DNA from 4 places in the Aquisalimonas sp. APHAB1-3 genome. Region 1 is predicted to be linked to each of the others. Evidence: riboswitches for the same ligand, from Rfam matches in the RefSeq annotation. Region 1 holds a riboswitch; each other region holds the start of a gene.
The links. Region 1 has a riboswitch for cobalamin ahead of ACNSTU_RS04090 (porin). Riboswitches for the same ligand answer to the same signal wherever they lie in the genome.

Region 1 (7,343 bases):
CCAGCGCCTCGGGGCTGGGCTGGGTCAGCGCCGTGATGATGCCCAGGCCGCCCGCGTTGGAGACCGCCGCGGCGAGTTCCGCGTAGCCGACGTGGTGCATGCCGCCCTGGATGATCGGGTGCTGAATGCCAAACAGTTCGGTGATCTTTGTCTTCATAAGTCCTCTAACGCGGTTTTCCGGCACGAGCCCACGGGCTGCCGGCACTGAATGGTGCGACCGGAGCGTCGCGCGCGTCGCTGCGCGCAACGGGAGATGGTAGCAGCCTAGGCGCCGGACATCGCCACGACAAATGCATGGTTTCTATTCAATCGCATTCAACTCATGCATGTTTCAGCGACGGCGGAAGGTGTCATGGCAGGCAAGACACTGGTGCCGCACGCCGTTCAGCACTTCCGTAGCACGCGGCTCCCAGGCGTCGTTCTCATCGGCCGGGGACTGGGGCATTGCCCGCTGCAGATCGCGCGTCTGTGCGGCGAAGTTGTCCACGTGCTCCTGGAACTGCTCCTGCTCCTCCCAGATACGCGCCAATGCGCCGGGTTCGTCCTCCCCGGTGGGCGTCTCCCGGTCGAACAGCGCGGGGATATCCTGAGCGTGGCGCTCCAGGCCCTCGGCCAGCCTGGCGATGGTCTCCGGATCCACGGGGGCGTCATAGCGCAGCGCCATCTCCAGGGAGCGGTAGTAGCCCGAGAGCAGCTGCATACGGTGGCGGCGGTGGCCCACGTAGGCGGCATCGGCATCCACGGCGTCCGGGTCCTCCATGGCCTCGCTGTAATCCCCCCAGGGGCCGGGCATGCGGATCTCCACTTCCTCCGGATCGCTCACGGAGTGCCCATCGGCCAGCAGCGCCGGCGTGGCGGCGAACAGAATCGATACGGCGAGCCGCGGGACCAGCGGTGTGCGTTGTGCTGTTGTCATGTCGGCTCTCCCTGTCAGAAATGCACCTGGTGCTGGACGTGGGCCTGCCAGTCCGAGGGCTGGTCGCCGCCCCGGGTGCGGATCGCGAACACCTGCGTCTTCCAGGCATGGCGATCGTGGAAGGCCGTCCAGCCGGCGGACCATTCCCGCTGACCGCCGCGCTCCGGCGCATCCGGCCGGTCGTCGTTGACGTCCCGCCGCAGCACCGAACGGCGCAACGCGATTTCCTGATCCACGACGGGCAGCGCCATCGCCAGTTCCGCCTCCCAGCCCTGGTCGTCGTAGCCGTTGCCCTCGTCCGGGCTGACGCGGCGCTGGAACGCGGCGGCCGTCCCGGTGACCGGGCCGAGGCTGGCGGCGACGTCGACGGTGCCCGTGGCCCAGTCGGCGCGCTGATCCTCGGTGTCGACGTCACTATCCAGCGTCCAGTCACGCAGGTGGTTGTCGGCGGCGGCCATGCCGCCCACCCCGAAGGACAGCGCCGCGGGCTGACGGGTATTGCCCAGGGTGGACGTGTGCGACGGCACGGCGCCCACCGGCGCAAACGCGGCCCGGGTGGTCACGAGACCGCCGTCCGTGGAGGGTCGGTCATCGCCACGCCTGTCCAGACGACCGCGACCATCGAAGACGTTAACGCTGGCCTCCCAGCGTCCGTCTGCGGCACTGCCCAGCAGCCCCACCCCGGTGTCCCGCCCTTGGGGAATCTGGAAGTTGTTGGCCGCCACACCGATCTCGGTGAAGGTGCGATTGGGCCCGCCAACGGACCGCGACAGGGCAAACGGCGCGGTGTACTGCCCCATGCGCAGCCCCCAGCTCTCACCGAGGGCATACTGCAGCCACAGGTCGCGCACGGAGGCGCTGCCGCCCACGTCCGTCTGCATGCGGAACGTGAGGCCGTAACCGGGGAGTTCGCCCCGGATATCCAGCCACGCGCGACGCAGCGAGGTCTCCGCTCGATGATCACCGTCGTCGCGCCGATCGTACTCCAGACGCGGCTGCAGCAACCCGCCGAAGCTCAGGCTGCCGGCGTCGCCATCACTGCCCAGGGGAATCTCCCCGGCGCCGGCCGCGGTCACGCCGCAGGCGAGCATGGCGGACACGACGGCACCGCTCACGGTGGCGGTCGACCGCCTGCGGCGCGGCAGTTCATTACTGGATAATCCGGTCATGGCCGGCCACCCGGCATACGCCGGTCGTGAATTCTTCTCGCGCATCATGGCCCTCACTGGCTTTGTTGGAATCGATCTTGTTGTAAGCGCAGGGAGACCCAGCCGTGGCTGGACAGGCCGTATGGCCCACAGGCAAGTGGTCGGGCAATGCAATTCCAGACGCGGCGAACGGGCCGGAACGACCTCACCCGAACCGCCCAACTCCCGTGGCGCGTTCGGTACACATCCGAGGCCGGTCTCCGGGCTTGCGGCGGCAGAACCTGCCAGCACATCCACGCCCTTCCCGGGCCCGTGAAGCCCAGTGGGTGGCGCCTGCCGGGAGCAAGCGCCGGGTGGACGGCATGAAACCGCTTACCGTTGCGGGAGCAGCGCCGGACTTGTCGCGCCTGTATGGCGACGCACCGGCTTCCCGATTATCCCCGGCCACCAGGCTGGCGGCCGAAGCACCTCAGAAGCGGTAGACGGTATCGAACCGGGGTGGGAGGGTCAAACCAACACAAATGACAAGATTTCTTTCCCAATCTATTGCGGGCGAATTCCTGACGGCCTATAGTCGGTCACGGTAGCCAAGCAAACGGACCGAATCATGGATCAGCCCCTCTACCACGTCCGCGATGAAACGCAGGATGCCGACGGCCCCACCACGATCACCCTCCGCACGCCCCGCGGCCACACTGTTGCGCTGCGGGTGTTCGAGGCGGAGACACCGCGCGCGGTGGTGATCATCGCCGGAGCCATGGGTGTGAGCCAACGCGCCTACGAGCGCTTCGCCCGCTTCCTCTGCGAGCACGGCCTGACCGCCATCACCTTCGACTACTTCGGCATCGGCGCCTCCCTGACCGGCCGCCTGCGCGACTGCAACGTCCAGGTCACGGACTGGGCCACCGAGGACTGCGAGGCTGCGGTGCAGTTCGCCCTCGCCCGCTATCCCGGCACTCCGCTGACATGGCTCGGCCACAGCGTGGGCGGTCAGATCCTGGGCATGATCCCCAGCGCCAACCGCCTGGACCAGGCCGTCACCATTGCCTGCGGCAGCGGCTACTGGCGTTGGAACGCCACGCCGACCCGCCGCCGCGTGCTGGCGCTGTGGTATGGAATCGCACCCGTGACCCTGGCCGCCCTGGGCTACTTCCCCGGCAACCGGCTCGGCATTGTCGGGGACCTGCCCGGCGGCGTGATGCGTCAGTGGCGGCGCTGGTGCCTGCACCCCGATTACGCCGTCGGCGCCGAAGGCAAGGCGATGGCCGACCAGTTCGACCGCCTGCGCGTGCCAATCACCGCGCTCACGTTCACGGACGACGAAATGATGTCGCGCAAGGGCATCCAGGCCATGCACGCGTTCTACCCCAACGCACCGGTGCGGATGGTCGCGATCCGGCCGTCGGACATTGGCGAGGACAAGGTCGGCCATCTGGGCTGGTCCCGAGAGCGCTACCGCGACTCGATCTGGGCCGGCCAACTGCTGCCGCTGCTGGACCCAACCACCGAACCGGTCCGGGCATCAGCGCCGGCCCCGTGAATCTCTGCTAATCTGAAAACGCTGTGCGAACCTCTGGATACGGTTCATGACGCGCCATCAGACCATGCAGGCCATGCGCCTCCACTCGGCGGGAGACCCGCTCCGTCAGGAGCACGTCCCGGTGCCTGAACCAGGACCAGGCCAGGTGCAGTTGCGCGTCCTTGCCTGCGGCGTCTGCCGCACGGATCTTCACGTGGTCGATGGTGAACTGCCTGATCCCCGCCTGCCCGTCATCCCGGGCCACGAGATCGTCGGCGAAGTGACCGACACAGGCGACGGGGTCACTGCCTTCAGCCCCGGCGACCAGGTCGGAGTGCCCTGGCTGGGCTGGACCTGCGGCAAGTGCGAGGCCTGTACAGCGGGGCGGGAGAACCTCTGTGGCAACGCGCGATTCACCGGCTACACCCTGGACGGCGGTTACGCCGAGTACACGGTGGCCGATGCCCGCTACTGCTTCCCTGTCTCCGGCTACGCACCCGCCGATGCCGCACCACTGTTGTGCGCCGGACTCATCGGCTACCGCTCCTGGCGTATCGCCGGCGGCGCGGAGCCACGGCGCCTTGGTATCTATGGCTTTGGCGCGGCGGCACACATCCTGGCGCAACTGGCGGTGTCGCGCGGCCAGCAGATCTATGCGTTCACCCGCCCCGGTGACGAGCAGGCGCAAGGATTCGCGCGCCGGCTGGGCGCGACCTGGGCGGGCGGCTCGGACGACGAGCCGCCGGAGCGGCTGGATGCGGCCATCCTCTTCGCGCCCATCGGCAGCCTGGTACCGCGCGCCCTGGAGCACGTCCGACCGGGTGGTCGGGTCGTGAGTGGCGGCATTCACATGTCGGACATCCCGTCGTTCCCGTACCGGCTGCTCTGGGAGGAGCGCAGCATCCACTCGGTCGCCAACCTCACCCGCCAGGACGGCACCGAGTTCCTGGCGCTGGCGCCGGAGGTCCCCATCCGCACCGAGATCACCACGTACCCGCTGGAACGCGCAAACGAGGCCCTGGCCGACCTCCGCGAGGGCCGCCTGACGGGAGCCGCCGTACTGGTTCCGCCCGCCGCGTAAACGGCGTCATGGGGTCTTTTCAGACACCTCCGGGCGCCGCAAGGCGGCTGAACTTGCGTCGATACGCCGAGGGCGTCATACCGGTCTTGCGCCGAAAAAGACGGCGGAAGGACGTTGGGTCTTCGTAACCCACCGCATGCCCGACCTCATCCACGGGCAATGTGGCGGCCTCCAGTTGCCGCTTGGCGTCCTCGATGCGCAGGGCGTGAACGTAGGCCATGGGCCGATAACCGGTCGCCGCCCGAAACCGTCGTGCGAAGGTCCGCGGTTTGAGCCCTGCGCGCTCGCTCATGCAGGTCACCGGGTTTGCGCAGTCCAGGTTGTCGGCGATCCATGCCTGGCTGTCGGCGATCACCGCATCAGCTGTTTGCGGCTGCACCACGGTCACCGCATAGGGCAGCTGTCCCTCCGCGTGCTCGGTGAACAGAAACACCTTGGCTGTCTGCAGCGCCTGTTCACGGCCCGCGAACCGTGCAATCAGGTACATGGCCAGTTCCTGCCAGGCACTGACCGCGCCGGCTGTAACGATGCGCTCGCCTTCTTCGGAAAGACAGAGCACCAGATCATCGCGGAGCCTCACGCGGGGATAATGACGGCGGATCAGCTCCCGATAGCACCAGTGGCCGGCCGCCTCGCGGCCGTCCAGTAAACCCGCTTCTGCGAGAATCAGCGAGCCGGAACACACCGACGTGAGAAGTGCACCGTCGGCATGGATGCGTCTGAGCCACTCGATCTCGGCGCCGTAGCGTCCATGGGGCGGCTCATGCACTGGCTGATACATGTCGCAGACCACGACGCAGTCAGTGGACGCCACGTCGGCCAGCGCACAGTCGGGTTCGATCATCATCCCCAGACCGCAGCGAAACGGCGTCGCGGCCACGGCAACCACGTTCACATCGAACAGTGGCCGACCAGGCTTGCCGGTGGTGATCTCCGGGTAAATGGCGCCGGCGGTGCCAAGCACGTCAACCAGGCCATACAGTACCGACGGCGACGTCTCCGGCGCCGCCAGAAGAGAGATGTGAAGCGGTGGCTGGTCAGGCGCATGCATCGAATGACCCCGCCAGTGTCTGTTTTGCCCTGCTTGTGGTGGCTTTGCCTCTTACGGCAGACCGATTCGCTTCCTAGGATCTATAGCACAGTGGCAGAACCTCTTCGGTCGGGCGGCAACGCCCAGGAGGCACGACATGAACACGGCACGGATCGACTCTCAGGACCTCATCGACGGAGCCATGGCCCCACTGTTCGAGACCCTGCAGGCGAGCTTCCGCGGCCAGCTGCTGCAGCCCGGGGATGCAGACTACGACACCGTGCGGCAGATCTGGAACGGCATGTACGACAAGCGGCCGGCCCTGATTGCGCACTGCGCCGGCACCGCGGACGTGATTGCGGCCGTCAATTTCGCCCGCGATAGCGGTATGGTCACGGCCGTGCGCGGCGGCGGCCACAACTCCGCCGGCACGGGCTCCTGCGACGGTGGTCTCATGATCGACCTGTCCGCAATGCGGGCGGTTCACGTTGACCCGCTTGCGCGACGTGCCCGGGTGCAGGGTGGCGCCACCTGGGGCGATTTCGACCGTGAGGCCCAGGTCTACGGGCTTGCGACGCCCGGCGGCCTGATTTCGGACACGGGCGTGGGCGGGCTGACACTGGCCGGTGGCATGGGCTGGCTGCGGGGAAAGCACGGGCTGTCCCTGGACAACCTGGCGTCGGTGGAGATCGTCACCGCCGACGGCGTGCCGCGCACCGCCAGCGAGCACGAGAATCCGGAGCTGTTCTGGGGCGTGCGCGGCGGCGGCGGCAACTTCGGCGTGGTCACGTCATTCGAGTTCCAGCTCCACCCGGTCGGCCCCACGGTCATGCTGATCATGACCCTCTACCGGGCCTCGGATGCGGCCCGGGTGATGCGTGGCTGGCGGGATTTCGTGCAGACCGCCCCCGACGCGTTTCGGGGCTCCATGGTGGAAATATCCACCGTGGGTGAAGACCCGGACCTGCCGGAGTCCACGTGGGGCCAACCCGTCATCGCTGTGGGCGGTGTGTGGGCGGACGACGCGGCCGAAGGCGAACGCAGGCTGCAGCCCCTGCGCACGCTGGCCGCTCCCCTGGCGGACATGTCCGGCCCCATGCCCTACTGCGAGATACAGCAGATCTTCGACGCGCAGGCCCCCAGGGGCGTCTACCGCGCGTACTACAAGTCGCTGCTGCTGAATGAGCTCGACGACTCAGCCATCGATTCCATCACCGCGCGGGCACAGGAGCGGCCATCCCCCACTTCACTGTGCTCCGTCTGGGACCTGGGCGGTGCGGTCAAACGCATCCCCGCCGATGCCACCGCGTTCGGCGCCCGGGACATGAACTGGATGCTCAGCATCGACATGCTCTGGGAGAACGCAGCCGACGATGAGCGCAATATCAACTGGGCGCGAGACTTCTGGGACGAGATGAATCAGCACTCGAGCGGCCGTGCCTACCTCAACTTTGCCGGCCTTGCGGATGAGGCCGCTACCCAGGCGCGGGCCAACCACGACGCCACCCACTATCAGCGCCTGGCCGCGCTGAAGGCAGCCTACGACCCGGGAAACCTGTTTCAACTGAACCAGAACATCAAACCAGGCAGCGACTGACCGCCTTCGCTCGGCGAGGAATCCTCCTACACTGTATAGAGGAACCCGTGCC
Region 2 (7,343 bases), on a different contig from region 1:
GGATCCCGTTTTCGAGGGAACGGACGACTGGTACGAGGCCATGGCGCGCAGCCGGCCGCCGAAAGACCAGCCGTGGTACCACGTACTGGTGGACGGTGCGTTGCACAGTACCTATGTCGCCGAAAGGCACCTGCAGCCGGACCGGCTCGGGGGGCAGATCGACCATCCGGCGCTGGGGCAGTACTTCAACCGATTCATCGGTGGCCGGTATTACCGCGCTGGCTCGAGTCACTGAGCGGCCGTCCGAAGACGGCCGCTGCCACAGTTTCTCAGTCCGTATCCGCCGGGCGGAAGGCAAGCACCGGGCAATGGACGTCGTGCACCACGTCCCGGGCCACGCTGCCGAACGCCAGTTTGCCCATTCCCGTGCGGCCGTGTGTGGTCATGCAGACCATGGTGCCGGGCATGGCCGCCACGTATTCGCTGATCGCCCTGGCGGGCTTGGTGCCGTGCAACACGTCCCAATTCGCCTGCAGCCCGTATTCCTTGTGTATCTGACGCGCGATGCGCTGGACGTAGCCCGATTCAACGGTGTCGGCGGATAGTGCAGATGCCTGCACCTCCGGCTCCTGGGCCTGCACCAGAAATAGCTCCGCGCCAGTATCCCTTGCCAGTTGCGCGGCCGACGGGATGATTGCTTCCGACAGAGGCGAGCCGTCCAGGCAAACCACCAGCGTCCTGATCGGGCCATCCCAGTCGGCACTCAGGCGGGGACCGGTTAGTACCACGGGTCGCTCGGCGCGGTTGAGCATTTCGGTGGCGACACTGCCCAGAAGCATGTCCCCGACGGCGCTGCGGGCGTGGGTGGCCATGCAGATCATGGCGTCGGGTGCCTCCGCAATGACCCCCCACAGGGCGCTGTCCTCGGCACCCACGGGAACCGTGTTCAGATCAGCCTTGATGACGGAGATCCGGCTTGGTTCGATGCCGTGGTCCTGCGCTTCCCGGGCAAGCTCGCGACGTCGGTCCTCGCTGGACGACTCGGTGGGAATCACGGTCAGCAGGTGAACACCGCGGCCGGTCTGTGCCGCCAGTGCTCTTGCGGGGGCGATGGCGCGGAGGGAGCGCGGCGTCCTCTCCACGGGGACAATGATGTCAGCGGCTGTCATGTCGGGTCCTCCTGGGTGCGATGATGCGGCCGGTGAAAATCCGGGCGACTGTTCATACTGTGCGCCGCGCGCGAGGCGTTGGTCTTGATCCGGATCAACTGACTGGCAGCGGGGAGGGTGTTCAATGGAGGGCGTCACTCCGTTGCCCCGTGCCGGGAGGAAGCATGCCCAGAAGTACCGTACCGACTCAGGACATCAATCCGCCCGATGCGCCTCCCCCGATCGATCGTCTGGTGCGAGCGGCCATCGGCCGCGCCACCATGGGGCTTTCGCCGGCCGCTTTGCAGCTGGCCTACCTGGACTGGGCACTGCACCTGGCCAGTGCACCGGGCAAGCAGTCGCAGCTGGTGGACAAGGTCCTGCGCAAGGCGTCGCGGCTGGCGCTCTACGCCAGCCAAAGCCAGCGTGGCGGCGCGGTGCCCTGCATCGACCCCCTTCCAAATGATCACCGTTTCGACGCGCCCGAATGGCAGCAGTGGCCGTTCAATATCATCCATCAGTCGTTTCTGCTCACCCAGCAGTGGTGGCACAACGCCACCACCGGGGTGCGCGGTGTCACGCCCCACCACGAGGAGGTGGTCAATTTCGTTGGCCGGCAGATCCTGGACGTGTTCTCGCCAAGCAATTACCTGTTCTCCAACCCGGAGCTGCTGCGGCAGACGATGGAGGAGGGCGGTGCGAATCTGCTGCGAGGGGCCGAGCACCTGCGCGAGGACTTCCAGCGTGCACTGAGCGGTGCGCCACCGGCAGGAGCGGAGACGTATCAGCCGGGCGATAACGTGGCCGTGACGCCCGGGAAAGTGATTTACCGGAACCGGCTCATGGAACTGATCCAGTACGAGCCTGGGACGAAGACTGTCCATCCGGAGCCCATTCTGGTGGTGCCGGCGTGGATCATGAAGTACTACATTCTCGACCTCAGCCCTGAGAACTCGCTGATTCGCTACCTGGTGGAGGAGGGGTACACGGTCTTCGCCATCTCCTGGAAGAACCCGGATGCCGCCGACCGCGATCTCAGCTTTGACGATTACCGGCGACTTGGTTTGATGGCGGCGCTGGATGCCATCAGTGCGGTTGTGCCTGGCCAGCGCGTGCATGGCGTGGGGTATTGCCTGGGCGGCACGCTGCTGATGATTGCCGCTGCGGCCATGGCCCGCCAGCGGGATGAGCGGCTGGCCACGCTCACCCTGTTCGCCGCCCAGGCGGACTTCCGGGAGCCGGGGGAGCTGGGGCTTTTCATCGACGACAGCCAGGTCACTTTCCTGGATGACATCATGTGGGAAACCGGTCATCTGGACGGCAAACAGATGACCGGTGCATTCCAGCTGCTGCGCTCACAGGACCTGGTGTGGTCTGCGTCCATAAATCAGTATCTGCGCGGCGAGCGCATGCCCATGAATGACCTCATGGCCTGGAATGCGGATGCCACCCGCATGCCTTATGGGATGCACAGCGAGTACTTGCAACGGTTGTATCTGGATAACGAGTTCGCCGACGGCCTGTTCGAGGTGGACGGGGAAGTCGTCCACCTGGCCGACGTGGGCGCACCGTTCTTCGTGGTGGGCACTGAGCGGGACCACGTGGCACCGTGGACGTCCGTCTACAAGATCAATCGGTTGGCCCGGAGCCCGGTGACGTTCCTGCTGACCAACGGCGGGCATAACGCCGGGATCGTGAGCCCGCCGCAGCACCCGCGACGCCGGTACCGGGTCAACACCCATCAGCCGGACGAGCTGCTCATGCACGCCGACGCATTCGTGCAGCAGGTGCCGGTGCAGGACGGGTCCTGGTGGCCCGAGTGGCGGGAGTGGCTGCGGGCGCGTTCCGGCAACCGGCGCAAACCGCCGGAGCTCGGGGCGCCCGGTCAGGGCATCGTCCCCATGGAAGACGCGCCTGGGCAGTACGTGTTTCTGAAATAGGCTGCGCTCGAATCCGTGTTCGAACCCGGGAGCGTGGAAGCGCGCCCGGGGTGTACCATACGCCGGCGTATTCAGCCCATGTACACGAGCAAGGAGTATGGTGATGCTGCAGGCGATCTACGAACACCGCGGTCCGGTGCCCCAGGACGTCATCGACGCGGTGGAACGGGAGACCCCCACCCCCGGTGCCGGCGAAGTGCTCATGGAGGTGGTCGCGGCGCCGATCAATCCGTCCGACGTGCTCACGCTCACCGGCGAGTACGGCATGCTGCCACCTCTGCCGGCGGTGGGCGGCAACGAGGGCGTCGGGCGGGTGGTCCAGTGCGGAGAGGGCGTGGACGGCTTCAGCAGGGGGCAGACCGTGCTGCTGCCGGTCGGCTGTGGTTCTTGGGCAACCCACGTGCTGGCACCGGCCCGCAAGCTGGTACCGCTGCCCGACGACGCCGACCCGGAACAGCTGGCGATGATGACCGTCAATCCACCCACCGCGTCACTGCTCATGAGTGAGTTCGTGGATTTGCAGCCGGGAGAGTGGCTGATCCAGAACGCCGCCAACTCCGGTGTCGGTGGCTACCTGATTACCCTGGCGAAGCTCCGTGGCCTGAAGACGGTCAACGTGGTGCGGCGCGCATCGGCGGTGACACCATTGCAGGAGCAGGGTGCCGAGATCGTCCTGGTGGATGGGCCGGACCTGGCCGAGCGTGTTGCCGAGGCCAGCGGCCATGCCCCGGTGCGATTGGGGATCGACGCCGTGGGTGGATCGGCCACGGACCATCTGGCATCGGCCCTCAGCGACGATGCAACCCTGGTCAATTACGGCATGATGAGCGGCGATCCCTGCATGGTGGCGCCGCGGCACCTGGTATTCCGCAACCTGAGCGTGAAGGGCTTCTGGCTTGCCCGCTGGTTCCAGCACGCCACACGCGAACAGCAGCAGGGGCTCTACGGGGAATTGGCCGGCATGATTGCCTCCGGGCAGCTTTCGGCCCGCGTCCACGCCCGCTTCGACGTCGCCGACATCAAGGCGGCCGTGGCCGAGGCCGCCTCCGGTGAGCGGACTGGCAAGGTGCTGGTCACGCCCGCGGTCTGATCCGTCCGGGGCGGGGCGGATTGCGCCGCGCCCCGTTGACTGACCGTTCACGCCACGCGCTGGCGCCCTGGCAGTCGCAGCACCTCCCCCAGCAGCCAGGACGGCGTGGTTGAATCCCCGAGTTCCAGCGTGCCGTCGCGCTCCAGCAGTGCCCCGGCGCGATAGCTGTTCAGCATGTGGTGCACCCAGCGCGGGGCGCCGCCACGGGATTCCATGCGCTGCAGCAGTTCGATCAGTGCTTCCGCACCGTCCGCGTCCAGGTGGTCCGGTGCGTTGTGCGCCGCAGGTCCGCCGATGCGGTCCACGGCCGGGCCGATGAATCCGCGCCACTCCAGCGGCTCGACACGGGCGCCCAGCCCGTGAAGAACCCGGCGCAGCAGTGGATCGAGACGGGTCCGCAGAACCAGTGCGTGGTGTCCGTCGAACGCAGGGGTGGCTGTTGCGTAATGGGGTGTAATCGTCTGCATGTCGGGCTCCTCCGAACATCCCTGATTGTGTGATGCCGACGCGCCGGGTGGCCGGGCGGGCATCGCGGCTGGAGAAGCCTTCGCGGGTATCCGGAGGTGGTGTGCACCGTTGCCGGAGAACCTTGGCGCGAGGCTCCCGTAAACGTCTTCCGCGGTATTCGGGCTCGGCGAATGCATCCGCCATACCGTTGCGCGACAGCCCCGGACTCTCACCGGTGTTCCCCGCTGAACCATCACGATGTGGTGGTTCTTTTGAAGACGGGCCCAAGATATAGGTTGGTGTGGATCCGTGCAATAGCGGCCGGAACACATTCATGCACTGCGTGCATGGTGGGCGATGAGACGATTTCATGGGTTTGATGATTGACCCCTCCGATGGGCCATCTCTACGGTCGAAAGCAGGTCAACCCGCAGGGCCGGCCTGCAAGAGCCATAACAGGGGGGGCAACCCCGGGGAGGAGAAACATGAGCAGTACAGTAGCCATGGGAAAGTGGAGCGTGAGCGTGATGATCGGCCTTGGCCTGGCGTTGCCGCATGCCGGGGCGACAGCCGACGACGAGACCATCACCTGGCGTGTTCAGTCGCACTGGCCCAGTGCCAGTACCTCCTACGAAGCCAGTCTCGAGAAACTGCGGGATCAGCTCTACGAGCGCACCGACGGCCGGCTGGAACTGGAACTCTACGAAGCCGGGCAGCTGTTCGGCACCGACGAGATCTGGGCGGCCGTCGAGCGTGGCATCGTCGAGATGGGGACCACGTCGCCGTTTTTCCTCCAGGACCGCCTGTCCCTGGCCAGCGTTGCCGCTGGGCTGCCGTTCTCATTCCAGGAGGTTTGGGAAGCGGTGTACTTCTATCGCCACCTGGGATTCGAGGAGATGATCCGCGAGGAGGCGTCCGAGTACGGTGTTTTCTACCACCCGGACAAGATGCTCACCCAGGAGATCGTGCTCAGCGAGCCCATCGAGTCCATGGAGGATTTCGAGGGTGCGCGCATCGCCACGTCGGGGCTCAGTGAGACCGTGCTCTCGGAGGCAGGAGCCGCGGCCCAGTACGTGCCCGGCGAAGAGCTTTATCAGGCCCTCTCCACCGGTGTAGTGGATGGCGGACACTGGGGAGCGTACCAGGGTGCCGACAGCATGAGCCTCTACGAGGTCGCGCCCTATCACGTGGAGCCGCCGCTCAGCATCAGCGACGACACGTTCATATTTAACGAGGAGGCCGTAGAGGCGCTCCCCGAAGACATCCATGCCATTCTCATGGATACTCTGGAGGAGCACTACTGGGAGCGCACCAACGAGTACATCTATCACGAGGAGATGACCAAGCAGCGCGTGCTTGCCGAGGACGGGGTGGAGCTGAACCCCTTGCCGGATGATGTCCACGAGCGTCTGGTAGAGACCTCCGAGGCCCACTGGGACAATGTCGCCGCCGAGAGTGACGAGGCGGCGGAAGCCGTGGCCATGCTGCGCGAGTTCCTTCAGGATCTTGGCCACCTCGACGAGGATTGAGGCGGTCCGCTCCCTGAAGCAGGCCGGAACCTGCCACTCCGGGGGTGTCGTCCCCGGATGGCAGGTAGTCGCAGCCTTCAGGCGGGTTCCGGCTCTGTGAGGCCCCAGGCCGGGAACGGGTCCTCCATGCGCCGCCAGGCCTGCGGGCCGCCCGCCAGCTCCGAATCCGTGAGCAGGCAGGCGTCGAGCCGGGCCGTCAGCGCGTCGCGATCCATGTCGATGCCGATCAGCACCAGCTCCTGCTGGCGGTCCCCATGGGGTTCCTGCCAGCGTTCGCGGATGAATGCGGTGGCTTCCGGATCGTCGGGCCAGGCGCCTTCCGGCGCTGCCGCCCACCAAACCCCGGCTGCACCGTGCTCGGCGGCCGGGCCGGCCTGGGACCAGTTGCCCACCAGATCGTGCCGCGAGGCCAGCCAGAAGTGGCCCTTCGAGCGGATCACTCCGGGCCATTCGGAATGGATCAGATCCCAGAAGCGACGCGGATGAAACGGGCGCCGTGCGCGGTAGACGAAGCTGCTGATGCCGTATTCCTCGGTCTCCGGCGTGTGCTCGCCGCGCAGCTCCATTAGCCAGCCGGGGGCGCGCGCCGCCTGCTCGAAGTCGAACAGGCCCGTGTCGAGAACGGCGTCCAGGGCAACCTGGCCGTACTGGCAGTCCACGATGCGGGCGCGCGGATTGAGACTCCGGAGAATGCCGGTGAGGCGCTCACGTTCGCTGCGGGTGACCCGGTCGGTCTTGTTCACGACCAGCACATCACAGAACTCCACCTGGTCGACCAGCAGGTCCACCACCGTGCGTTCATCGTCATCGCCCGCCTGTTCGCCGCGGTCGCCCAGCTGATCCTGGGACGCGTAGTCCCGCAGGAAATTGGCGGCATCGATCACCGTGACCATGGTGTCCAGGCGGGCCATGTCCGAGAGGCTGCGCCCGTTCTCGTCACGGAACGTGAATGTTTCCGCCACTGGCAGCGGCTCCGAGATGCCCGTGGACTCGATCAGCAGGTAGTCGAATCGCTGTTCGGCGGCAAGGCGGTTGATCTCCACCAGCAGATCCTCGCGCAGGGTGCAGCAGATGCAGCCGTTGCTCATCTCCACCAGCTTTTCGTCGGCGCGCTCCAGGTGCGGCCGATCGCCGCGCACCAGGCTGGCGTCGATGTTCACCTCGGACATGTCGTTGACGATCACGGCGATGCGTTTGCCATGAGGCGCATGCAGCACATGGTTGAGCAGCGACGTCTTGCCGGCGCCCA
Region 3 (7,343 bases), on a different contig from region 1:
GTGGACCAGCCCGATGCGGCCGTCCCAGTCGTCCTCCGGCTGCGGCTCGGACAGGCACGGCGTGTACTGAAGCGGTTCGTGGTCCCGTGCCCATGCCTGCAGCTGTTCGTCCGCATACAGATCCTGCCGCGAACGCACGCCCCAGAACAAGTGGACCGGACGCTGGTCACCTGTGTGAATCAGGTGCGCCAGCATACTCATCAAAGGGGCGATGCCGGTGCTGCCGGCAATCATGAGGATTGGCCGGTGGTCCTCCTCGCGGATGTGAAAGGTGCCGAACGGCCCCTCGATGCGCAGCAGTGCCTTCTCCTGCATGGCGTGGAACACCTGCTCGCTGAACTCGCCGCCCTCGATGTGGCGGACCTGCAGCGCGAGCAGATCGTCGTCGTGGGGGGCGTTCGCCAGGGAGTAACTGCGCCGTCGCCCGTCGCGGAGGAGGATGTCCACGTACTGGCCCGGCAGAAAGGCGAGGCGTTCGCTGTCCGGCAGCTTCAGGTGCAGGCCCATGACGTCCGGCGCCAGGCGTTCCATGTGCGCGACCCGGCAGCGCATCTTGCGCGGCGGGATGTCGGCCGCCTCCCGGACTTCGCGGACCTCGATCACCAGATCGCTGGTGGGCCGGGCCATGCAGAACAGCGCCTGACCAACGGCCAGCTCCTTCTCGTCCAGGCTCTCCGGCGGCTCGCCTCCCGGGTAGGTGACGGCACCCTCGACAACCTTGCCCATGCAGGTACAGCAGGTGCCGCTGCGGCAGCTGTAAGGTATGACCAGCCCGTGCCGTAGCGCCGCGTCGAGAACGGACTGTTCCGGCTCCACGGTGAAGGTGTGGCCACTGGGTTCGATGGTGACGGTGTAACTCATGTCATTTCCCTGCCTCGCCCCATCATTGTGACGCAATGCGGCATGAGCGCAAACGGTCAGCCGGCACCAGGCACCCGGTGCCGGCTAATATTCCGACGCCTGTAACACCCCGTGAGTTCCCTGCCGCGTGCCCGGCCTAGCAGAGCAGGCACGAGCCTGCGGCAAGTATAGGCTTGCCGTCAGTCGATACCCAGCTCGTCCCAGCGCTCGTCCACCCGGCGCTTGATCTCCGGGTCCATGGTGATGGGCCGGCCCCATTCCCGGTCGGTCTCGCCCTTCCACTTGTTGGTGGCGTCGAAGCCGATCTTCGAGCCGAGCCCGGAGACCGGCGAGGCGAAGTCCAGGTAGTCGATGGGCGAGTTGTCGATGAAGGTGCTGTCGCGCTGCGGGTCCATGCGCGTGGTCATGGCCCAGATCACGTCGTTCCAGTCCCGGGCGTTGACGTCGTCATCCGTGACAATGACGAACTTGGTGTACATGAACTGCCGCAGGAACGACCACACCCCCAGCATCACGCGCTTGGCGTGGCCCGGGTACTGCTTCTTCATGGTCACCACCGCCATGCGATAGGAGCAGCCTTCCGGCGGCAGGTAGAAATCCACGATCTCCGGGAACTGTTTCTGCAGGATCGGCACGAACACCTCGTTCAGTGCCACCCCGAGCACCGCCGGCTCATCCGGCGGCCGGCCCGTGTAGGTGCTGTGATAGACCGGGTTGCTGCGGTGGGTGATGCGCTCGATGGTGAATACCGGGAAGCGGTCCACCTCGTTGTAGTAGCCGGTGTGATCGCCGAACGGGCCTTCATCCGCCCAATCGTCCGGGTAAATGTGGCCTTCAAGCACGATCTCCGCCGAAGCGGGCACCTGCAGGTCGGAGCCGATGCACTTGCCCAGCTCGGTCTTGCTGCCGCGGAGCAGCCCCGCGAAGGCGTATTCGGAGAGGGTGTCCGGCACGGGGGTGACGGCGCCCAGGATCGTCGCCGGGTCCGCGCCCAGGGCCACGGCAATGGGGAACGGCTCGCCGGGGTGTTCCTGCTGCCATTCCTGGAAATCCAGCGCGCCGCCCCGGTGGCCGAGCCAGCGCATGATCACCCGGTTGCGGCCGATCACCTGCTGGCGGTAGATGCCCAGGTTCTGCCGCTCCTTGTGCGGGCCACGGGTGACCACCAGCGCCCAGGTGATCAGCGGGCCGGCGTCGCCGGGCCAGCAGGTCCAGATGGGCAGGCGGGAGAGGTCGACATCGTCGCCCTCGATCACGTGCTCCTGGCACTCCGGCCGCCGCACCGTCTTCGGCCCCATGTTCAGCACCTGCTTGAAGATGGGGAGCTGCTTCCAGGCGTCCTTCATGCCCTTGGGCGGGTCGGGCTCCTTGAGAAAGGCCAGCAGCTTGCCGATTTCGCGCAGGGCTTCGGTGCCGTCCGCGCCCATGCCCAGCGCCACGCGATATGGCGTGCCGAACAGGTTGCCCAGCACGGGGATGTCCGACCCCACGGGGTTCTCGAACAACAGCGCCGGCCCGCCCTTGCGCAGGGTGCGGTCGCAGATCTCGGTCATCTCCAGATTCGGGTCCACCGGCGCGGAGATGCGCTTGAGCTCCCCGTCGCGCTCCAGGCGGTCCATGAAATCGCGCAGATCCCGGTACTGCAGGCTGGCCATGGCTGACGCTCCCGTTGGCTGGTGTACGTGCGGTTGTGTGCGGGGATCATCGCACACAACCGGGGCTGGATGGGATGGAGCATTGACAGCAATGTTATAACATTGCTTATACGGTTTCTGGACCGGTTGACCCTGTCAGTACGGGGCAGTAGCTTTGCCGTTTCGCTCTCGGGTGCCTTCAGGCCGTTCCGGCCGGGAAGGTGAAACGGGAACCCGGTGAGGCATGGGCAACGCGCCCCGTGCCAAGTCCGGGACTGCCCCCGCAACGGTGAGCGTGTTGCAGCGGACCATCCCCGCCACTGTGGCTGAAGCCACGGGAAGGCGGTCCGCTCGGATGCTGCGGCATCCACACGCGAGTCCGGAGACCGGCCCGAGAGTCAGCCCCGGCGTTCCCTGTGATCGCCGGGCCTTGTCCTGGTGGTACGTGGGGTGCCTCCGGCGAAGTATGTCCTGAACCGCAACTGGTCGTCCGAGAAGGCTGCCAGCCCGTCACACGGGACGTGGTCGGCGCATGCCTTGCTGTCCTCCCTGAAAACACCGGGATTCCCTGCAGCCAAGGAGAGAGCAGATGGATAGGGTATCCCCTCTTGATACGCAGCAACGTGCATCCGGCGTACGGATGCGTCACGGGTTGGTGGCAGCCGCGCTGCTCACGGCCACCCCTCTGGCCCACGCCGGCGGCCACCAGTCGCTGGCACCGCTCACAGTGACGCCGGAGACTACCGCGCCGTCAGGCCCGCTGGCCCTGGACCAGCCCACGAGCACGGGCAGCCGCCTCGGGCTCACCCTGGAAGAGCTCCCCGCCAGCGCCACGGTCATCGACAGCGACACCCAACGGCAGCGCGGCGTGCGCACCAGCCGCGAGGCGGTGGAAGCGGCTCCGGGGTTTACCGCCGGTGAACCACCCGGCTCGCCGGGGTCGTTCTCAAGCCGCGGTTTCACGGGTGGCGACATCGTCGTGCTCCACGACGGCATCCGCGAACCCGGCATGTCCGCCAGCACCGACAACGTCTGGCTCTACGACCGCGTCGAGGTCCTGCGCGGCCCTGCTTCCGTGCTCCACGGGGAGGGCGCCATCGCCGGTGCGATCAACTACGTGCCGCGCCAGCCGAACCCGGAGCAGCACGAGGGTGATCTGCTGCTCTCCGCCGGCTCGTTCGGGCGCACCTGGGTTGCCGCCGGCGCCGGTGGGCCTACTGATCTGGACGGGCTCTCCTACCGGGTGGACGCCAGCCGCCTCACGTCCGATGGCGACATCGACCGCTCCGGCACCCGCCACGACAGCCTTGCCGGCAGTCTGCGCTATGACGCCAGCGACCGCTTGCGCTTTACCGTATCGGCCCAGGCGGAATGGGACGACACCGAGCCCTATTTCGGCACCCCCGTGATCGATGGCGGCATCGACGACCGCACCGTGGGCAACAACTACAATGTCGCCGACGCGGAGATGACCATGGAGGGCTACTGGCTGCGGTTCGATACCGAGTTCGCGGCCACAGAGCGCCTGCGCTTGCGCAACCGCACCTACGGCCACACCGGCGAGCGCACCTGGAAAAACGTGGAGAGCTACAGCTACGACCCCGAGGAGGACGTGATCGAGCGCAGCGTGCCGATCGGGATCGTCCACGAGCAGGACCTGATCGGTAACCGCCTGGAGGCCGTTCACGATCACACACTCTTCGGGTTGCCGCATCGGGTGACCGTCGGCACCGACATCAGCCGCACCCAGTTCCGCCATGTGAACGACTCGCCCTACGTGGGCGACGACACCGTCGACGTCGACAATCCCGACCCGGGCCTCTATTCCTCCTTTTCCGACACACCGATGCAGCCAAGCGTCCGCACCGACAACGACCGCATTGCCCTGTTCGGCGAAAACCGCCTGAGCGTTGGCGGCGGGCTGCATCTCATCGGCGGCCTGCGCACCGAACAGATCCGCCTGCACGGCCGCGATCTCCGGGAAGGCACCAGTGACCGCGAGCGCTATACCCCTACCACGGGGCGACTGGGGGCAGTCTGGGAGCTACCGGCCGGCTGGACCGCCTACGCCCAGTACGCCACCGGCGCCAAACCGGTCAGCACCCCGGTCACCCACTCCCCGGCACGGGAGAGCCAGCGGCTCGAGCGCTCCCGGGCCGCCGAGGTGGGGTTGCGGCACCGCGCCTGGAACGACCGCCTGGAGTGGACCCTGACTGCCTACGACATTGCCAAGCGCAACCTCAGTGTTCAGGATCCGGAGAACCCCGACGAGAACCGCCAGATCGGCCGTCAGGAGTCCCAGGGGCTGGAGCTGACCATGGCCGTGCGCCCCTGGGATCGCTGGAAGTTCGAGGCCGACGGCACCGTGCTGAACGCCGAGTACGCGGACTATCAGAGTGGGGACGAGCGTTTCGACGGCAACACGCCCCCGAACGTGCCCGAGCGGCTGGCCAACCTGCGCGCCCACTGGTACGCCACCGACCGTCTCACCCTGCAGACCGATCTGCGCTACGTCGGCCCGCGCCAGGGGGATGACGCCAACACGGTGGACGTGCCGTCGTACACGCTGTTGGGCGCCGCCGCCACGTGGCAGTTCCGCTCCGCTGAGGTGACCCTGCGCGGCCGCAACCTCACCGACGAGCAGCACGTCACCTGGAGTTCGTTCAATGGCAGCCAGTGGCTGCTGGGTGAGTCCCGCAGTGTCGATCTCACCCTGAGCACGCACTTCTGATGGCGTTCAAGCGGCAGATCTACCTCTGGCACCGGTATCTGGGCATCGCCCTGTGCCTGCTCATCGCCATGTGGTTCGCCTCCGGCATCGTGCTCATGTACGTGGGCTACCCGTCGCTGGACGACGAGGCCCGCCTGGCCGGGTTGCCCACCCTGGAGGCCGACGCCGGGCTGGCTCCGCCCGCAGCCGTGATGGAACGCTACGGCGACGTGGACGCCCTGCGCCTCAACGCCGCGCCCGGCCGGCCGGCGTATCACTTCCGACAGGGCGGTGAATGGCAAAGCGTCGATGCCGCCACCGGCGAGCCCCTGACCCTGGATGCCATGGAGCTCGCCGGCGCTGCCCGCCGCCATGCGGGCGCCGAGGCGGTGGCCCTGGAGCCGGTGGAAGTGGATCAGTGGACGGTCTCCGGCCGCTTCAACGCCCATCGGCCCCTGGTGCGAGCCCGCATGGAGGACGATGCCGGCTCCTGGCTTTACCTGTCGTCGAGCACTGGCGAGGTGGTACAGGCCACCACGCGCTTCGAGCGGGGCTGGAACTGGGTGGGTGCCGTGGTGCACTGGATCTACCCGTGGCAGCTCCGCCAGCACCCCGAGCTGTGGCGGCAGGTGGTGATCTGGCTGTCCGTGCCCGCCATCGCCCTGATCCTCTCCGGCACCGTGGTGGGCTTTTGGCGGCTGCGGGTCCGGCGGCGCTACAAGGGCGGCCGCATGACGCCCTACCAGGGATGGCACCGCTGGCACCACATTCTCGGCATCGCCTGCGTGGTGTTCGTGTTCACCTTCATGTTGAGCGGCCTGCTCTCCATGAACCCGGGGCGCGTGTTCACCCCACCGGCCCCGGATGCAGGACAGACCGACGCATGGGCGGACGGCCCCCTGATCACCGAGGCTGCCGTCTCACCGGCCGCGCTGCTCGCGGCAGCGCCCTATGGCGTGCGTGAGCTGGAATGGGATCGCCAGGCCGGTGCCGCGCTCGTCCACCTCCACGGCGCCCATACCAGCCACGTGCGCCAGGCGGACGGCAGCCCCTTCGAGCCGGACGCCGACACCCTGATCGCCCGCGCCGAAGAGCTGGTCAACGAGGGCAGTATCACCGAGGCCACCCGGCTCACGGACTACGACCACTACTACTATGCCCGCCGCAACGACCGGCCGCTGCCCGTGCTTCGCCTGCGCTACGACGACGCCGCCGGCACCACCCTCTACATCAACCCGGAGACAGCCACTATAGAGTCGCGCATCGACCACAGCGGACGCTGGCGGCGCTGGCTGTACAATGGCCTCCACAGCCTGGACTTCCCGGTGCTGTGGGAGCGCCGGCCGCTGTGGGACGTGGTGGTGCTGGGCCTGTCCCTGGCAGGGCTGGCGTTCAGCCTGACCGGCGCGGTGATCGGGTGGAAGCGGCTTGTGGGCCGCGTCCGGGTGAAACGACGACACTGAGGTGAGACCAGTCCATGCGGGCGATTCCCTGGCGGCACGTGGAGCCGCTGACCCTGACGCTCTGGTGCGCCCTGCTGGCCGTGGCGGGCTCGCTGTTCACCCAGTGGCCGCTGCGCCTGGACGGCCTGCCGGCAGCCGGGCGGCCCGCGCTCATGGCCCTGGCGCTGGTGGTGTTCATCGCCGCGCTGCTGCGCCCGTGGGAGAAGGGATTCGCCGAACGCTGGTCGATCTACCGCCTCGGCCCACCTCGCGCCAGCGCCGGCGGATTCATCCTGCTGCTGATCGCCATCCCCGTGCTCAACTATGGCAGCATCGCCCTGTACACGGCCCTCGCGGAGCCGGAGCAGGTGTGGGTGCCGGTGCTGGAAGGGGTCATGGGCGAGCCCGGCGGCCTCTGGATGCTGCTGATCCTGCTCCTCCTCGCCGCCCCGCTCATCGAAGAGCTGCTGGTGCGCGGGCGCTTGCAATACCAGGTGGGCCGGCGCTGGGGCGTGCCCGCCGCCATCGCCATCTCCGCCACCGTGTTCGCATGGCTGCACGGCCTGCCGCAACTGGTACCCGTCTATGTCGCCTTCGGCGTGCTCCTGGGCGTGGCCGTGTGGCTCACCGGCAGTGTATGGACGGGCGTGATCATCCACGCGCTGCACAACGGCGCCACGTTCGGGCTGTTTCTTC
Region 4 (7,343 bases), on a different contig from region 1:
GAAGGTCCACCCTACGCCCATAAGTCCCGGCTGCGGGCACAGTCTAGTAGGGTGGACCTTCAGGTCCACCGAACCGGCCCGTCCCGGGATATACCCGCTGAGCGCAGGAGCCCATCATGCAGTTTCTGGAACACGACAACGGCGTCATCCACTATACCCTCGAAGGGCCGGACGATGCCCCGGTGGTGATGTTCGCAAACTCCCTGGGCACCGACTTCCGCATGTGGGATGGCGTCGCCGACCGGCTGCGGGGCCGCTACCGCCTGCTGCGCTATGACATGCGCGGCCACGGGCTGACCTCTGTGCCGGCCGGCCCGTACACCATTGCCGGACTGGCGGAGGACTGCGTGGCGCTCATGGACGGGCTGGGGTTAGACCGGGTGCATTTCTGCGGGCTCTCCATCGGCGGCATGATCGGCCAGCAGCTGGCCGGCAGCCACGGCGAGCGGCTGCACAGCGTGATTCTGTGCGACACCACCATGCGTATGCCGGAGCCGTCCATGTGGGCCGAGCGCGCCGCCCAGGTGCGGGCCGACGGGCTGGACGGCCTGGTGAACGGCGCCATGGAGCGCTGGTTCACCCCCGCTTTCCTCGGCTCCAGCACCGTGGCCGGCATCCGCAACATGTTCCTGCGCACGCCGCCGGAGGGTTACGCCGGGTGCTGCGAGGCGATCGGCAGCATGGACCTGGAGCCGCAGGTGGAGGCCATCGATGTGCCGACGCTGGTGGTGGTCGGTGAGGACGATCCGGGTACGCCGGTGGCGGCTTCCGAGGCCATCGCCGAACGCATTGACGGCGCCCGGCTGGAGATCATCCCCGCCGCGGCGCATCTGCCACCGGTGGAGCAGCCGGAGGCAATGGTCACCGCCCTCGCCCGGTTTCTGGACGCCCGTTAGCCTTCGCGCAATGACCAGCACCGCCGGTTGCGCCCGGCGGCATCGCCGCCGGGGCCGAACCCCGGTAGACTCCGGCGCTTCGTTGGCTGAATCCAGGGAGCAAGGGTGGAGTTACCACTGAGCCTTGGTGAGTGGGCGCTGGCCAGCGCCGTGATTCTGGCCGGGTCGCTGCTGCAGGGCGCAATCGGTTTCGGGCTCGGAATGGTCGGCGCGCCACTGCTGTATCTGATCCAGCCGGCACTGATCCCCGGGGCCATGGTGGTGGCGGGGATGTGCCTGCCGGTGCTGATACTCATGCGGGACTGGCGCGCCGTGCATTTCCCCGACGCCGGCTGGGCGGTGGTCGGCCAGGTACCCGGCGCCGCCCTTGGCGGTCTGGTCCTTGGTGTCATCGCGCAGGACATGCTGGGGCTGGTGTTCGGGTCGCTGGTGCTGCTGGCCGTGGTCCTGAGCCTGGCCGGCGGGGTCGCCAGCCCGCGTCCGCCGCACCTGTTCGGGGCCGGGGGGCTTGCCGGGCTGATGGCGACCACCACATCCATAGGTGGCCCGCCCCTGGCCCTGGCGTTTCAGCACTTCTCCGGTGCGCGGCTGCGCGGCACGCTGTCTGCGGTGTTCGTCCCCGGTGGCTTGATCGTGCTCACCGCCCTGGCCCTGGCCGGCCACTTCGGGCTCGCGGAGCTGGTCATGGGGATCAGCCTGCTGCCAGCCATTGCGCTCGGCTTTCTGGGCTCCGGCCGCGTTGCGCGCTGGCTCGATCGCGACTGGCTGCGCCCGGCGCTGCTGGGCGTCTCGGCCGCGGCCGCCGTTGGCGCCATCATCAGCGCGCTGTGATCAGCCGTCTCGGGCCGTCGATGCCTCGCTCTGCGGTGGGCCGCCCACGGCCAGTTCGCGGGGGAAGCGGCGGATCCATGCGGTCAGGATGCAACCCACGATCAACCCGGCCGTGGTGAACAGGAACGCGGCGCGGAAATCGCCCGTGGTCTCGATCAGCCACCCGGCAATGGCCGGCCCCACGAACTGGCCGGCGGCGAACACCAGGGTCGAGAAGCTGAAGGCGATGGGGATGTACCGGGGCGCCACCTGATCGGTACTGCTTGCCTGGATCAGGGCGAACGAGCCGTTCACGGCGCAGCCCATGATCAGGTAATGGAGAAAGAACATGAGCAGGGTCTGGTCGATGAGCGGCAGCATGGTGGCGATGGTCACCAGGACCATGGCCGTCAGCAGCGCGTTGCCGCGGCCCCAGTGGTCCGAGAGCATGCCCCAGGCGGGCCCTGCGGCCACCGACAGCAGCCCCATCATCGCGAGCAGCTGGCCGGCGGTCCGTTCCGGGTGGCCCGATTCCACCACGAAGCTGACCATGAAGACCGCCTGCACGATGTAGGTCAGTCCGATCAGCCCGTAGACGCTGCCGACGATGAGCATGCGCGGGTGGCGGTAGATCAGCCACTTCTCCGCGGAGGGCGGCCGTTCCCCGGCCGCGATGCGTGACCCCGGTGGATCCCGCACCACGATGATGACCAGGGTGGCCACGGCGGCGGCCGCCGCCGCGAACAGCCCCCAGCTCACCCGCCAGGCGGCGTCGCCGAAGAGTGTCTGCAGCCAGGGCACCAGAAAGCCGATCAGCAGTGTCCCAACGCCGATGCCCGCCGACATGCAGCCGATGACGAAGCCGCGCTTCGCCGGATACCATGCGGCCAGCAGTGAGACCATGGGGGCGAAACTGAAGGCGGTGCCAAAGCCGAGCAGCGCCTTGAGTGCGAGCAATGCCGGGTAGGCCGTGGCAACGCTGAGCCCCGCAAAACCGATCCCCACCGTGATCAGGCCGAACACCACGGCCCGGCGCGGCCCCCAGCGAGCGGCGGCGGCGCCGCCAGCGAGCACGAACAGCAGGTAACCCAGCGCGGTGACCGTGCCGAGCGTGCCTGCCTGCTGGTAGGTGAGCCCCAGGTCGGCACGCATGGGCGGCAGCAGCACGCCAAAGGCCAGGCGGGCGAAGACGATCACGACCAGTCCCGTGAACGCGCCGCACAGTACGGTAAGCACGGCGTTGGGGCGGGTAGTGGTGTCCACGGCAGGCGGCCTCTTCGTTGTTATTGGTGAGCCGACCATATCAGGAAATCTGAACGCGCGGACACGGGAGCGGTCAGTGGGCTATTGATGGCAGGTCCTGATGTGCCTTATCCGGAAGGAGCGTGAAATGAGAGCAGGTCGACCGAGGCCCGGCCTGGGCCCATTGGTGGTGGCAGCAGCGGGGTTATCGCTCGCCGTGGCGGTAATGGCCGCGGACGATGTCCGCTTCGAGACCGCGGACGGAGAGCCCCTTCCGGACGCTGAGCAGGAGGTTGCCGAATCCGTGCTGGATGCCGAGGTGCTGCAGCCCGGCGTCTATCGGCTGGATGTGGATGTGGACGGCCGCCAGGCGCGCATCATCGAAGCGCGCCCCGAGGCCGACGCCTCGGAGTCGGGGCACAGGACCGAGGGCCGGTGAACTAGTCCGCGTATTGCATCCGCCGTGTCATGCCGCCGTCGACGACCATGTTCTCGCCGGTGATGAACCCGGCTGCGCTCGATAGCAGGAAGGTGCAGAGGTTCGCGACGTCCTCCGGGCGGCCCACGCGACCGGCGGGGTGCTGGGCGTGGTCGGCTGCCGTGAGGGTCGAGGGTTCGCGCAGGCCCGGCTTGCGGTGATCCTCAACCGCAATCCATCCCGGGCTGACGGCGTTGACGCGAACCCGTCCGGACAGGCTCACCGCCAGCGCGTGGGTGAGCGCCAGCACACCCCCCTTGCTCGCGGCATAGGCCTCGCTGTCGGGCTCAGACTGCAGCGCCCGGGTGGAGGCGATGTTGACGATGGCACCCCGGCGCGCCGCCAGGTGCGGCGTGCAGTGCTTGCTGAACAGGAAGGTGCCGGTCAGGTTGACGTCCAGCCAGCGCTGCCAGTCCTTCAGGGCCAGCGCCTCAACCGGTCCGCTCAGCGGGTCGGCGACACCGGCGTTGTTCACCAGACCGTCGAGTTGGCCATAGTGCACCAGCGTGGCATCCACGGCGCTTTCCACGGCCGCCTCGTCGGCGACGTCCGCCTGCACCGTGAACAGCCGCTGGTCGTCCCGGCACTCATCGTCCAGTGCCGCCAGCGCCTCGCCGTCCAGATCGATGACCGACACGCGCCACCCCGACGACAGCAGTTTGCGCGACACGCCAAGGCCGATGCCCTGGGCCCCTCCCGTTACCAGGGCGACGGGCTGTGGCTCGTCACTCATGTCTCCCCCTCTCCTTGGCGCCTGGCCAGCAGCATGTAGTTGACGCTCTCCGAGGGTGACAGCCACATGCGCCGCGTCAATGGATTGACCTTGACGCCGGTACGCTGAATCGTCGTGATGCCGTCCCGTTCCATGAGTGTCTCGATTTCGGCGGGGGTGGGAAACCGGGACCACTGGTGCGTGCCTTTTGGAAGCAGCCGGAAGATGTACTCCGCGCCCACGATGGCCACGACAAAGGAGATCGCATTGCGGTTGATGGTGGCCACGAAGGTGTGGCCGCCCGGCGCCACCAGACGGTTCACGGCGGCCATGAACGCCGGCAGGTCGGCCACGTGCTCTACCACCTCCATGTTCAGCACCACGTCGTAGCGGGCGCCGCGCCCGGCCAGCGCCTCGGCCGTGGCAGTCTCGTACGTGATGTCCAGACCCTGTTCGCGGGCGTGCAGGCGGGCGACCCGGATGTTGCTGTCGGACACGTCCACCCCGTGAACCGTGGCCCCGAGCCTGGCCATGGCCTCGCTGAGCAGCCCGCCGCCGCAGCCGATGTCGAGCATGCGCAGACCGGCGAGTGGTGCCGGCTCGGCCGGGTCACGATCATACTGCTCCGCCAGCCGGTCACGGATGTAGCCGGTTCGCAGCGTGTTCAGCACATGGAGGGGCCACAGCTTGCCATCGGACTGCCACCACATCGCCGCCAGCGCGCGATAGCGCGCCAGTTCGTCCGGATCCACCGTCCGGTCCTGTGCGTCGTTCCCGGTCATGTCATCCTACCCGTAGGCTCATTGATGATGGTTAGGTGTTGCATAGAGTCTGTATCAATTCAGTTCATTTGTCTCCGGTTGACCACCCCAAGGGGGTCCCATAAGGTACAGCCAGCTTCAGGTGCCCCGCGTGCAATTGGGGATAATCGGGAAGCCGGTGCGCACGCGTCGCGTGCAAGGCCGGCGCTGCCCCCGCAACGGTAAGTGGTGACGACCGGATCACAGGCCACTGACGACGCCCGCACGGGTGCGTCGGGAAGGCGATCCGCCGGGGAAGGACCCTACACCACCAGCCCGGAGACCGGCCTGAATTCCCTGGTGCCGCGGGGTGCGGCGGAACCGGGTGGTGAACACCTGTCCCGCTGATCGGTACCCACCCAGCCTCTGCACCCGTCGCGCGATCATCTGACGAGGGACCGCGAGACGTGACCGACACGCAGCAGCCACAATCAGCCACCGGCGCGCCCTCCATGCGCCCGGAAAGCCGTGACGGCGGCGGTCCCTTGCGCACCGGTCTCACCACCGGGGTGTGCGCGACGGCCGCGGCGACCGCGGCCGCCCGTCTGGCGCTGGGGGATCACGTGGGCGAGCGCCAGACAGTCGTCCTGCCCAAGGGCAAGCGCGTCGAGCTGGTCCTGAATGATCTCCGGCGCACCGGGGATGGCGCGGAGGCGGGGGTCATCAAGGACGGGGGGGATGATCCCGATGCCACCCACGGAGCCCGGGTGTGGGCGCATGCCGAGCCGCGCAGGGAGGCGGGGCTCACGTTCCATGCCGGCGCTGGCGTGGGGGTTGTCACCCGCTCCGGTCTGCCCGTCGCGGTGGGCGAGCCGGCCATCAACCCGGTGCCCCGGCGCATGATGACCGATCATCTCCTCGAGTGTGCCGCCGCCCTCGATTACCGGGGCGGATTCTCGGTCTTCGTGGGTGTCGACAATGGCGAGCGCATCGCCGAGCGCACCATGAACGGACGTCTCGGCATTCAGGGCGGGCTGTCGATCCTGGGCACCACCGGAATCGTGCGACCGTTCTCGTGCGCTGCCTATATCGCCTCCATTCACCAGTCCATCGACGTGGCCCGCGCCAACGGCATCACCCACATCGCCTGCTGTACCGGTGGCTCCAGCGAGGCCATGGCTCGTGCCCGCTACCGCCTTGGTGACATGGCGCTGATCGAGATGGGCGACCTGATCGGTGGCGTGCTCAAGTACATCAAACGCCATCCGGTGCCACGGGTCACCCTGGCCGGCGGCTTCGGCAAGCTCAGCAAGTTCGCCGCCGGCCACGCCGATACCCACAGCCGCAAGTGCGCCATCGACCTTGACCGCCTCGCCGGCGAAGCGGCCGCTCTGGGCGCCGATACCCACCTGCGCATGCGCATGACCGCCTGCAATACCAGCATCGAGGCCCTGTCCCTGTGCCAGAGCGCAGGGATTCCCCTGGCGGACCGCATCTGTGCCCGCGCCTATGATCAGGCCCGGCGCACGCTGCCCGATGCCGTCATGCTGGACGTCTGCGCGGTGGATCGGGGCGGTCGTCTGGTGGGTACGGCGACCACGGGGGTGGCGGCATGAGCGCGCCGGCAATCGCGCTGGAAGGCCTGACCAAACACTACGCCAGCGGTCGCACCGGTCTCGCGGGCGTGGATCTCACGGTGGATGCTGGCTGTTTCTTTGGCCTGCTCGGCCCCAACGGGGCCGGCAAGACCACGCTGATCGGCCTGCTGACCTCGCTGGTGCGGCTGGAACAGGGCACGGTGCGCGTGTTCGGCCACGATCTGGCACGGGAGCCGGTTGCCGCGCGGCGGCTCATCGGCCTGGTCCCCCAGGAGGTGAACTTCAACAGCTTTGAACCGGTGGCCGAGATCGTCGCCACCCAGGCGGCCTACTACGGGTTGTCGCCGCGCCGCGCACGGCAGCGCACCGATGCCGTCCTGTCCCTGATGGGGCTGGCCGATCGCGCACGGCAGACCGCCTGGGGGCTGTCCGGCGGCCTCAAGCGGCGGCTCATGATCGCCCGTGCCCTGGCGCACGAGCCGCGGCTGCTGGTGCTGGACGAGCCCACCGCCGGTGTGGATGTTGCGGCTCGCCACGACCTCTGGGCCGTGCTGCAGCGGCTGAACGCCGCCGGCACCACGGTGCTGCTGACCACACACTACCTGGAGGAGGCGGAGCAGCTTTGCGACGATCTCGCCTTCATCGACGACGGTCGCCTCATCGCCCGCGGCGGCCCCGGAGCCCTGTTGCAGGGGATGGACCACGACACCCTGGTACTGGATCTGGCCGTCGATTGCCCGGAACCGCTCCGTCTCGATGGCGTCACGGTCCGCGCCGTGGATGCGCGCACCCTGGAGGTGGACGTGCCCAGAGGCCGGCATCTCAACACCCTGTTCGCGTCGCTCACCGAAGCGGGGGTGCAGGTGA

Region 2: linked by a shared signal. The riboswitch ahead of ACNSTU_RS16875 (hypothetical protein) and the one ahead of ACNSTU_RS04090 (porin) in region 1 are both predicted to bind cobalamin.
Region 3: linked by a shared signal. The riboswitch ahead of ACNSTU_RS15345 (TonB-dependent receptor) and the one ahead of ACNSTU_RS04090 (porin) in region 1 are both predicted to bind cobalamin.
Region 4: linked by a shared signal. The riboswitch ahead of ACNSTU_RS08790 (cobalt-precorrin-5B (C(1))-methyltransferase) and the one ahead of ACNSTU_RS04090 (porin) in region 1 are both predicted to bind cobalamin.

What each region holds. Positions count from the first base shown of each region.
Region 1 covers NZ_JBLWFT010000001.1:867,825-875,167, forward strand. The annotation lists gene ACNSTU_RS04080 (NAD(P)H-dependent flavin oxidoreductase) at 1-157, opposite strand, end outside; gene ACNSTU_RS04085 (cytochrome c) at 332-916, opposite strand; gene ACNSTU_RS04090 (porin) at 931-2,085, opposite strand; cobalamin riboswitch at 2,298-2,551, opposite strand; gene ACNSTU_RS04095 (alpha/beta fold hydrolase) at 2,672-3,604, shown strand; gene ACNSTU_RS04100 (zinc-dependent alcohol dehydrogenase family protein) at 3,651-4,664, shown strand; gene ACNSTU_RS04105 (GlxA family transcriptional regulator) at 4,684-5,715, opposite strand; gene ACNSTU_RS04110 (FAD-binding oxidoreductase) at 5,852-7,291, shown strand.
Region 2 covers NZ_JBLWFT010000020.1:14,500-21,842, reverse strand. The annotation lists gene hspQ (heat shock protein HspQ) at 1-235, shown strand, start outside; gene ACNSTU_RS16890 (universal stress protein) at 270-1,109, opposite strand; gene ACNSTU_RS16885 (PHA/PHB synthase family protein) at 1,274-3,028, shown strand; gene ACNSTU_RS16880 (zinc-dependent alcohol dehydrogenase family protein) at 3,132-4,118, shown strand; gene ACNSTU_RS16875 (hypothetical protein) at 4,166-4,585, opposite strand; cobalamin riboswitch at 4,719-4,848, opposite strand; gene dctP (TRAP transporter substrate-binding protein DctP) at 5,051-6,094, shown strand; gene zigA (zinc metallochaperone GTPase ZigA) at 6,172-7,343, opposite strand, start outside.
Region 3 covers NZ_JBLWFT010000013.1:77,988-85,330, forward strand. The annotation lists gene ACNSTU_RS15335 (CDP-6-deoxy-delta-3,4-glucoseen reductase) at 1-861, opposite strand, end outside; gene ubiD (4-hydroxy-3-polyprenylbenzoate decarboxylase) at 1,041-2,507, opposite strand; cobalamin riboswitch at 2,670-2,905, shown strand; gene ACNSTU_RS15345 (TonB-dependent receptor) at 3,085-5,226, shown strand; gene ACNSTU_RS15350 (PepSY domain-containing protein) at 5,226-6,668, shown strand; gene ACNSTU_RS15355 (CPBP family intramembrane glutamic endopeptidase) at 6,683-7,343, shown strand, end outside.
Region 4 covers NZ_JBLWFT010000004.1:116,848-124,190, forward strand. The annotation lists gene pcaD (3-oxoadipate enol-lactonase) at 117-896, shown strand; gene ACNSTU_RS08765 (sulfite exporter TauE/SafE family protein) at 1,002-1,727, shown strand; gene ACNSTU_RS08770 (MFS transporter) at 1,728-2,969, opposite strand; gene ACNSTU_RS08775 (hypothetical protein) at 3,097-3,387, shown strand; gene ACNSTU_RS08780 (SDR family oxidoreductase) at 3,389-4,159, opposite strand; gene ubiG (bifunctional 2-polyprenyl-6-hydroxyphenol methylase/3-demethylubiquinol 3-O-methyltransferase UbiG) at 4,156-4,920, opposite strand; cobalamin riboswitch at 5,023-5,245, shown strand; gene ACNSTU_RS08790 (cobalt-precorrin-5B (C(1))-methyltransferase) at 5,391-6,494, shown strand; gene ACNSTU_RS08795 (ABC transporter ATP-binding protein) at 6,491-7,343, shown strand, end outside.